DNA from 4 places in the Achromobacter sp. 46006 genome. Region 1 is predicted to be linked to each of the others. Evidence: predicted binding sites of a transcription regulator. Region 1 holds the regulator's gene; each other region holds the start of a gene.
The links. Region 1 encodes FliA, which starts transcription of late flagellar genes. Its sites were predicted from a motif close to CTAAAGTTTNNNNNNNNNNNGCCGNTA; they were not measured.
Positions count from the first base shown of each region.

Region 2: flgM (flagellar biosynthesis anti-sigma factor FlgM) is a predicted target of FliA. The motif match lies at 1,021-1,047, and genes of this name have one in related genera.
Region 3: AC6LKG_RS15475 (FlxA-like family protein) is a predicted target of FliA. The motif match lies at 981-1,007, and genes of this name have one in related genera.
Region 4: AC6LKG_RS13860 (flagellar protein FlaG) is a predicted target of FliA. The motif match lies at 1,092-1,118, and genes of this name have one in related genera.

Region 1 is NZ_JCBANN010000078.1:7,018-9,214, reverse strand. It holds gene AC6LKG_RS24060 (flagellin N-terminal helical domain-containing protein) at 1-363, opposite strand, end outside; gene AC6LKG_RS24055 (RNA polymerase sigma factor FliA) at 743-1,504, opposite strand; gene flhD (flagellar transcriptional regulator FlhD) at 1,934-2,197, shown strand, end outside.
Region 2 is NZ_JCBANN010000070.1:11,942-14,138, forward strand. It holds gene flgB (flagellar basal body rod protein FlgB) at 1-98, opposite strand, end outside; gene flgA (flagellar basal body P-ring formation chaperone FlgA) at 267-980, shown strand; gene flgM (flagellar biosynthesis anti-sigma factor FlgM) at 1,108-1,401, shown strand; gene AC6LKG_RS23130 (flagella synthesis protein FlgN) at 1,461-1,937, shown strand; gene flhF (flagellar biosynthesis GTPase FlhF) at 2,041-2,197, opposite strand, start outside.
Region 3 is NZ_JCBANN010000030.1:5,298-7,494, reverse strand. It holds gene AC6LKG_RS15480 (solute carrier family 23 protein) at 1-915, opposite strand, end outside; gene AC6LKG_RS15475 (FlxA-like family protein) at 1,047-1,469, shown strand; gene AC6LKG_RS15470 (ABC transporter substrate-binding protein) at 1,614-2,197, shown strand, end outside.
Region 4 is NZ_JCBANN010000024.1:49,260-51,456, reverse strand. It holds gene fliD (flagellar filament capping protein FliD) at 1-498, opposite strand, end outside; gene AC6LKG_RS13860 (flagellar protein FlaG) at 641-1,024, opposite strand; gene AC6LKG_RS13855 (IclR family transcriptional regulator) at 1,168-1,905, shown strand; gene AC6LKG_RS13850 (acyl-CoA dehydrogenase family protein) at 1,951-2,197, opposite strand, start outside.

The sequences.
Region 1 (2,197 bases):
GTCAAGGCGTTGCTTGATTTCGTCTTGCATCGAGTTCAGCTGCTCTTGCGAGTAGCTGCCGTTGCCGGCTTGCACCGACAGTTCGCGAACGCGCTGCAGGTGGGTGTTGATTTCGGAGGCGGCGCCTTCCGTCGTCTGGGCCAGCGAGATGCCGTCGTTGGCGTTACGAGCGGCTTGGGTCAGACCCTTCACGTTGGCGGTGAAGCGGTTGGCAATGGCCATACCGGCGGCGTCGTCCTTGGCGCTGTTGATGCGCAGGCCCGACGACAGGCGTTCGATGGCGGTACCCAGGGAAGATTGCGACTTGTTCAGGTTGTTCTGAGCAACCAGCGACAAGTAGTTGGTGTTGATAACTGCAGCCATGTTTAGGCTCCCAAGAGAGAAAGGCTTCTTCAAACCGGGCAGCGGGGCCGCCCATCGTTGTAACGGGAAGAATTCGGGTTCTTGCGTCTGCGAATTTCTCCGTTGCCAGGATTACGGCAGGCCAAAAACAATCTTTAGGAGTTTTTTTGAGTATTTGTTTTTTTTGAGCGCATTCGGGAGGACTGGCCGACTTCCCTGGAGGCGGGGCGGGGTGCCTTGCCCGGCGGAACCGCCTGACGGCGAGTGTCGCGCCCTGGGGCGGATGCGCTTGCCGTCTCTGTCAAGGAGTGGCCGGCGGGGTAGGGCGATCCGGCCTGGCTGGCGCCGTACCTGGTCGGGCGTGGCGCACCGGCCCGAAAAAGGGGCGGGCCGTCGCGCTTCAGATGATCTGCGCGATCTGCCCTTCCTGGGGCAGGTCCTGCCAGGCCTGTTCGCGCAGCTTGGCGCGGATGCGGGCGGTGGCCTGCGAGCGCAGCTGGCAGACGCGGGCCTCGGTCACGTTCATGATCGCGCCGATTTCCTTCAGGTTCAGGCCTTGCTCGTAGCACAGCGACAACAACAGTTTCTCGCGGTCGGGCAGCGAGTCGATGGCGTGGATCAGCGCCTGGCGGAAATCACCGGCCAGCAGGGAATCGAGCGGATTGCCGCTGGCCGCGCCGTGGTTCAGCGTGGCGGTCCAGTCGGTCTGGCCGGAGCCCGAGCCCGTATCGGGTTCGGTCGCGAAATCCTCGTAGTGGACGATCTGCACACCCTGCGCGTCGTGCAGAAGCGTCTGATATTCGTTCAGCGGGATCTCCATCTGCTGGGCGATCTCGGCTTCCGTGGGCGCGCGCATCAGTCGCTGTTCCAGCGACTGGATGGCCTGTTCGATCTTGCGCGCCTTGGCGCGCACGCTGCGCGGCAGCCAGTCCTGGCCACGCAGCTCGTCGAGCATGGCGCCGCGGATGCGGGTGGTGGCGTAGGTCTCGAACTGCGCGTCGGCGGTTTCCTGGTAACGCCGCACGGCGTCCAGCAGTCCGATCATGCCGGCCTGGATCAGGTCGTCGAGCTCGACGCTGGCCGGCAGCCGGGCGAGCAATTGCAGGGCCAGCTTCCGCACTAGCGGGGCATATTCGACCAAGCTGTCATCTGCGTGGGGCATTGCGGAAATGTCGGGCGGTGTCCATCGTGACGCATTGTCGGTTGTTGTCAATTTGCGACATTGTCGACAAACGCGCGGCTACGCTAAGGCTAGCAAGATTTTGTTATCGGCGAGGTGCCATTGTCGGCAAAAGACGGCATTTCATTCGCTAAAGCACGCAATGTTTTGAATGCCTATTTGCCAAATTGACGTACATTTGTCAGAAATTCATATGTCAATCTGTATCTAAAGTCTCGCGTTGTGCAATATCAACAAAGATTTGTCATATAAGTCATAGAAAATGACATGACCTGTGGTAAATTTTACTTAAATTGCGAACAAATGATACATTTCGCATTAAAACAGGATGCAGCGGGCAGGGCGCAACATTGTTGCGAATGCTCTTGGTTATCAAGCCCCTTCGGTGGGATAGGGAATAGGGAGTCGGGCGTGCAACAAGCCGAAAATTCTTTGCTGGCAGATATTCGTGAAGTGAATCTGTCTTATTTACTTCTCGCCCAGCGCATGCTGCGCGATGACTATGCGGCATCGATGTTCCGCCTGGGATTCAGCAACGAGGTTGCCGATATCCTGATGCGTCTTTCCCCGGCCCAACTGGTGAAGCTGGCCAGTTCCAGTTCGCTCCTGTGCCGCTTCCGTTTCGACGATTACAGCCTGCTGTCGGCGCTGACGCACGATGTGCTCGGTGGTGCG
Region 2 (2,197 bases), on a different contig from region 1:
GCATTGGCGATGTTGGAGGACAGCACTTCCTGGCGCTGCGCACGCAGCGCCAGGGACTGCTGGAAGAAGCGGAAATCTTCATTAAGCCGGTCTAACATCGGATCGCCTTCAATACGGATGAAACCCGGGACGGCGGACACACCGCTATCCCATTGGATGACGGCATCATAGGGTTCGGCGGCACAACACAATCAACCAAATAACCCATCATTTCTCATCCAATTCACGTATTGCCGCGCGGCACGGGCTTCTACAATTCAGACATCATGAAATCCCCCGCCATCCTCCGCGCGCGCGCTGTCTGCCTGGCCGCCCTGCTGCTGGCCCCCGCCGTGGCAGCCCAGGCTCAGGACGCCCCGACGCAGGCGCCGGAAGCCATCATCGCCACCGCGCAGGCGTATTTGCTGGAACAACTGGCCGCCCTGCCCGGCCAGCCTTCCGTGGCGCTCGATCCGCCGCGGGTCGAGCGGCTGGCGCCCTGCGATGCCATGTCCCCATTTATGCCATCGGGTATGAGGCTGCGTTCGCGCATGACGGTGGGCGTGCGCTGCAACGCCCCCAAGGCCTGGACCACCTACCTGCAAGCCACGGTCAGCGTGCCGGGCAACTACTATGTCGCCTCGCGCATGATCGCCGCGGGCCAGGCGCTGACCCCGGCCGACCTGACCCCGCGCGAGGGCGACCTGGTGGCCCTGCCGCCCGGCGCCATCACACGCCCCGAAGCCGTGATCGGCATGACGGCGGCCTATCGCATCAATGCCGGCCAGCCGGTCAAGAGTACGGCGCTGCGCAACGCGCAGTCGGTATTGCGTGGCTCGAATGTGCGCATCAACGCCCGCGGCAAGGGCTTTGTCGTCAGCAGCGAAGGACTGGCCCTGGACAACGCGGCGCCCGGCGCCACCGTGCAGGTCCGCACCGCCAGCGGCCAGGTGGTCAGCGGCGTGGTGCGCAACGCCGGCCTGGTCGAAATACAACTTTAGGTCATGTTACATATCGCATTGCGGCAACAGGCCGCCTGCCCTAAAGTTCTTTCCGGCTCTGTCGTTACAGAGGCATAAGTAGGCGGACCCGTCGCAAACCGACCCAGGACGCCCTGCGGAGAACACCTTGAAAATCAATTCGACCACCAACCGGCCCATCTCGCCCGACGCCGTCAGCCCTCGCGCCGAGTCCGCGGTCGCCCAGGCCTATGGCGCCGGCGGCGCAAGCGGCGCCAGCAGCTCGCAAGTCGCGCTGAGTTCGGCTTCGCGCAAAATGCTCGCCCTGCAGGACGGCTCGAACGACATCAACGTCGAGCGCGTTGCCGCCATCCGCGCCGCCATCGCCTCGGGCCAGCTCAAGATCGATACCAGCCGCATCGCCGACGGCCTGATCGCCAGCGCCCGCGACCTGCTGAAATAAACCCGTCGTCAATCCGCCGTTTTCGCGACCTTCGCCTCCCGCCCCGTCCCAGCATGACCATGAGCCCTGTCGAGTCCCTGCAAGCCTGCCTGAAACAGGAAGACGCTCTGATCACCGAGTTTTCTTCCATCCTGGAAGAAGAAACCAAGGTGCTGGTCGGACCCGGCAACGTCGACGCGCTGCATGACATCACCGAACGCAAGGGCAGTGTCGCCCGGCAATTGGTCGACCTGAGCAACACCCGTGACGGCCTGCTGGCCGAGATCGGCCTGCCCGCCGGCCACGCCGGCACCGAGCAGGCCGCCGTGCTGCATCCGCAATTGTCCGGCGTCTGGCAGGCCCTGCTGTCCAAGTCGGCCTCGGCCAACGAGATCAACATGCGCAACGGCGCCTTGATCGACGTGCACCTGCGCTACACCCAGCAATCGCTGGACGCGCTGCGCCAGATTGGCGGTTTGGGCGGCGCCTCCACCTATGACGCCCAGGGCCGTGGCGCCCGCAACGCGCCGGGTCGCAAGCCCATCGTCGCCGGCTAGGCCGCTCCGCGCTTCCCCCGGCCAGCCGGGGCAACAAGACAAACAGCCCGCAATTCGCGGGCTGTTTGTCTTGTCGTGCAGGATTCTCCCCGCGTAAGCGCCGCTAGACGCCGCCGGCCATCTCCAGCATCGCGAACATCTTCAGCAGCGCCACCGGCAACAGGCGCCCGGACAGCTTGCGCTCCGGGCTGACGACACCGGCCAACGTCGCCCGCACACCGTCGGCAGCCGACGCATGCGCCAGTTGCCAGCAGGCCGCG
Region 3 (2,197 bases), on a different contig from region 1:
CGCGCCCGACACCATGGTGGCCACGCCGTCGCCGACGAAGGCGCGGCCCAGGTAGCGATCCAGGTCCTGGCCGGTCATGGCGCTGACCGCCTTGACGTGGCCCAGGTTCTCGGCGACCAGGATGATGGCCACCGGCACGATCAGGCCCATGGCCTCGGCCTTGAAGACCGGCGCGGCGAAATGCGGCAGTCCGAACCAGGCGGCGGCGGCCACGGCCGAGAAGTCCATTGGCTTGCCCAGGCCCATGCCGTTGGCGAGGATCGCATACACCACGCAGGCCAGGATCAGGCCGACCAGGATCAGCAGGCGCTGCACCATGCCCTTGGTGTAGACGGCGATGCCGCCCACGCACAGGATGGTGACGATAGCCATGGCGCTGTCGAAGCCGGAGGCGCCCATGGCGCCCTTGGCGGCGATCGGCGCCAGGTTCAGGCCGATCACCGCGACCACCGCCCCGGTCACCACCGGAGGCATCAGGGCGTCGATCCAATTGGCGCCGCCGCCGGCGCGGCCGTTGGCGATCCAGACGAGCACGCCGATCAGGGTGTAGGCCAGGCCGCAGGCAATGATGGCGCCCAGCGCCACGCCGATATTGGCGTTGGCGCCGCCGCCGGCATAGCCGGTGACGGCGATCACGCCGCCGATGAAGGCGAAGCTGGACCCCAGGTAGCTGGGCACGCGCCCGCCCACGAACAGGAAGAAAATGAGGGTGCCGATGCCGGACATCAGGATCGCGACATTCGGATCGAAGCCCATCAGCAGCGGCGCCAGCACGGTGGAACCGAACATCGCCACCACGTGCTGCGCGCCCATGGCCACATTCTTGGGCCAGGACAGGCGTTCGTCGGGCGCGATGATGACGCCCGGCTCGGCGTCGTCCGCCAGGCGCCAGCGCGGAAAATAGGAATTGGACATGGAATCCCCGGGAGTGATTGGTGTGAGCGGGCGCCAGTGTAAAGGGGGCCGGGAACAGGCGGCAACTTAAGTTCCCCGCCGCCATGCCGTATTAGTGGAAACCCCAGTCAATCCTCTCCCGGGAGACCTCCATGGCCATTGATTCCATCAGCGGCACCTCGCGCATCGGCAGCATGGCCGACCTATGGGCACAGAAGATCCAGGCCAACAAGGATGCCAAGGACGACAACAAGGGCGTCACCGTCACCCCCGACGGCAAGATCCGCGTCACCAATGCCGGCGCGATGAAGGTCGGCCAGGCCGAGGAAACCGAATCGTCCGACAACGACGACCACTACACCCGCCAGATCAAGGAACTGCAGCGCCAGCTCAAGCGCGTCATGGAGCAGATCGCACGCGTGCGCGACAGCAATGCGTCGGCGGAACAGAAGGCCACCCAGTTGCAGGCGTTGAACGGTCAGGCGCTGCAGATCATGAACCAGATCCAGCAGGTGATGAACGAAAAGATCAAGGCGATGGCCAAGGCGAACGGCGGCGTGTCGGCCACGGCCTAAGCGGCCGCCCCAGGCCCGCGCGATCGCGCGGGTTCTCCCGAATGCCCGCCACACTGATGGCGCGCATCAAAATTTGTGATTGGACTGGCGGCGCATGCAGCCGCTAAGGTCTCCGGACAAATCAAAAAACCACGGAGACAAACCATGCATGCAATGCGCACAGCCCTTGCAGGGGCGCTGCTGGCCGCCTGCGCCGCACCCGCCCTGGCGGGCACCGTCACGGTGATCACGTCGTTCCCGAAAGATTTGACCCAGGCCTACAAGACCGCATTCGAGAAGGCCAACCCCGGCATCACGCTGGAGATCCTCAACAAGAACACCGTATCCGGCATCGCCTATGTGCGCGAAACGCCGGCCGGCCAGCGTCCGGAAGTGTTCTGGGCCAGCGCTCCCGATGCCTTCGAGGTGCTGGGCCGCGACAAGCTGTTGGCAAAGTCTTCCGACGTGGCCAACAAGGACGTGCCGGACAAGATCGGCAACTATCCTATCAACGACCCGGGCGGCATGTACCTGGGCCAGGCGCTGGCCGGCTACGGCATCGTCTACAACACGCGCTACATCAAGGCGCACAAGATTCCCGCGCCGGTCGAGTGGAAGGATCTGCTGGCGCCACACTGGTTCGGCCACCTCGGCATCACCTCGCCGTCGCGCTCGGGCACCATGCACCTGACGGTCGAGACCATTCTGCAGGGCGAGGGTTGGGACGACGGCTGGAACACGCTGCTGCG
Region 4 (2,197 bases), on a different contig from region 1:
GGTGGCGCGCAACCCGGACTTGTCGTCGGCGTTGATGGCCTTGACGATGCCGTTGAGCGAGGTGTCGTCCTTCAGGTCGATGGTGCGCTTGGTGCCGTCGGCCAGCTCGATCTCGAACGAGCCGGTGTCGCCATGCTTGGCGGTACGGTCGGCCACCGCGCCGGATTGCAGGCTCTGGGCCCGCGCCAGGCTGTTCACTTCGATGGTGTATTGGCCCGCGACGGCGCCCTCGGCGGCCACGGTGGCCGTCAAGGCGGTGCCGCCGGTGACGCTGCCCTTGATGGCGGCCATTGTCTCGGTCTTGCCCAGCACGCCGGCCGACTTCTGCAGCGCTTCCAGCGCGCTTTGCAACTGCGCATAGGCGTCGATGCGGGTCTGGTAGCTTTGGGCGCGGGTGGTGTAGATCGAGAGCTTCTTGTCCTCGGCGGCCTGCAGGTCCGACAGGATCTTTTCCAGGGGCAAGCCGGAAACCGAACCGAGGTTAGTGATAGAGGCCATGTGAAATTCCTTCCTAGCGATGCGATTCTGTCAAAAATAGGGTGCCGGCGATTGGCCGGGTAAGGGCATAAGGCGGGCCTAATTCGATGCTTCTGTCATCGAGTAGCGCCGGAACGGGCTTAGCAAAAAAATTGGTGCCATATCAAGCCGTGGTTTTGATGCCGTTTCCTTGCATGTTGACGATCATTTTGGCGATCTTCAGTACGGCTTCACTCGGGATGGTGCGCAGGACGTCCCCCGATTGCGCGTCGATTACGGACACCACCACCTGATGCACGTCGGGATCGACTTCGAACTGCAGTTGGGTCGACCAGGCTTTCATTTGCTCGTTGATCTCGTCGAGCGCCTTGTCCAGGGGCAGTTTCTGCGACGTGGACTGCTCCGAGGTGGCGGAGTCGGCGCCGCCGCTGTTGCTGCTGGCGACCGCTGGCGCGACGGAGATCGACGGATCGGCGGCAGCCGGCAGGGTCGCGACCGGCGCGGGTGCCGGGGCGAACGCCGCGGGGGCTAAGGGGGTTACGGCCATGATCACTCCAACGGCGATGTGGGCGTCTCGGAGGAACGCGCTGTTTTCAGGGAATTCTCAGCTACGATTACGGCAGCCCCGCAAGGAACTTTAGCCCCGGGCGGTTGCGGTTGTTTCATGTGCTAACAAGTTTGGATCGGGCAATGAGTGTCAAGACGGCGTTGCGAGTCATAGAAATCATCGAAACCTATGCCCGGGAGAAGCGCGCCTTGCCGTTGTCGGAGCTGGCCCGGCTGCTGGATGTGCCGGTGTCGAGCTGCCTGGCGCTGATCCGCACCCTGACCGGACTGGGCTATCTCTATGAAACCGGCCGCCGCCAGGGCTATTACCCGACCGGCCGCCTGCTGGCGATGGCGCAGCGCATCGCCCGCGCCGACCCGGTGCTGGACCGGGTCTATCCCAGCCTGGTGGAATTGCGGGACGCAACGCGGGAGACCGTCGTCTTCGCCAAGCTGACCCAGGATGGCAGGGTGGTGTACCTGGACGTGCTGGACTCGCCCCATACGATCCGATATGCGCCGGTTGCGGGCGAGTTCAAGGACGTACACGCCAATTCGCTGGGAAAAGCGCTCATGTCGCTGATGGACGAGCCGGCCCGCGATGCCTTGCTGGCGGCCACGCCACTGACGCGCTACAACGCGCGCACGCTGGTGACGCGCGAGGCGGTGCTGGCGGACATCGACCAATCGCGCCAGCGCGGCTGGTTCATGAACAGCGGCGAGTCGATTCCGGACGTCGGCGCCATCGCCTGGCCTGTGACGCTGTCGGGCGAGCACTACGCCATTTCGGTCGGCGGTCCGATCTATCGCATCGAGCCGTGCCAGGAAGAATACGCGCGCATCCTGCGATCGGCCTGCACCGGCCTGGAACAGCAGTCCTGAAGGCGAGCCCGGGCCGGTGCGGGCCGATCCGGGCGCGACGCGGCCTCAGTACGACTTGGGCAGCCCCAGCACTTTCTCGGCGATGAAGCACATGATCAGTTGCGGGCTGACCGGCGCGATGCGGGGAATGAAGCTTTCGCGCAGCAGCCGCTCGACGTGGTATTCCTTGGCGTAGCCCATTCCGCCCAGCGTCATCACCGCCGTCTGGCAGGCGTTGTACCCGGCTTCGGCCGCCAGGTACTTGGCGGCGTTGGCGGCGGGGCCGCAGGGCTGGCCGGCGTCGTATTGGCTG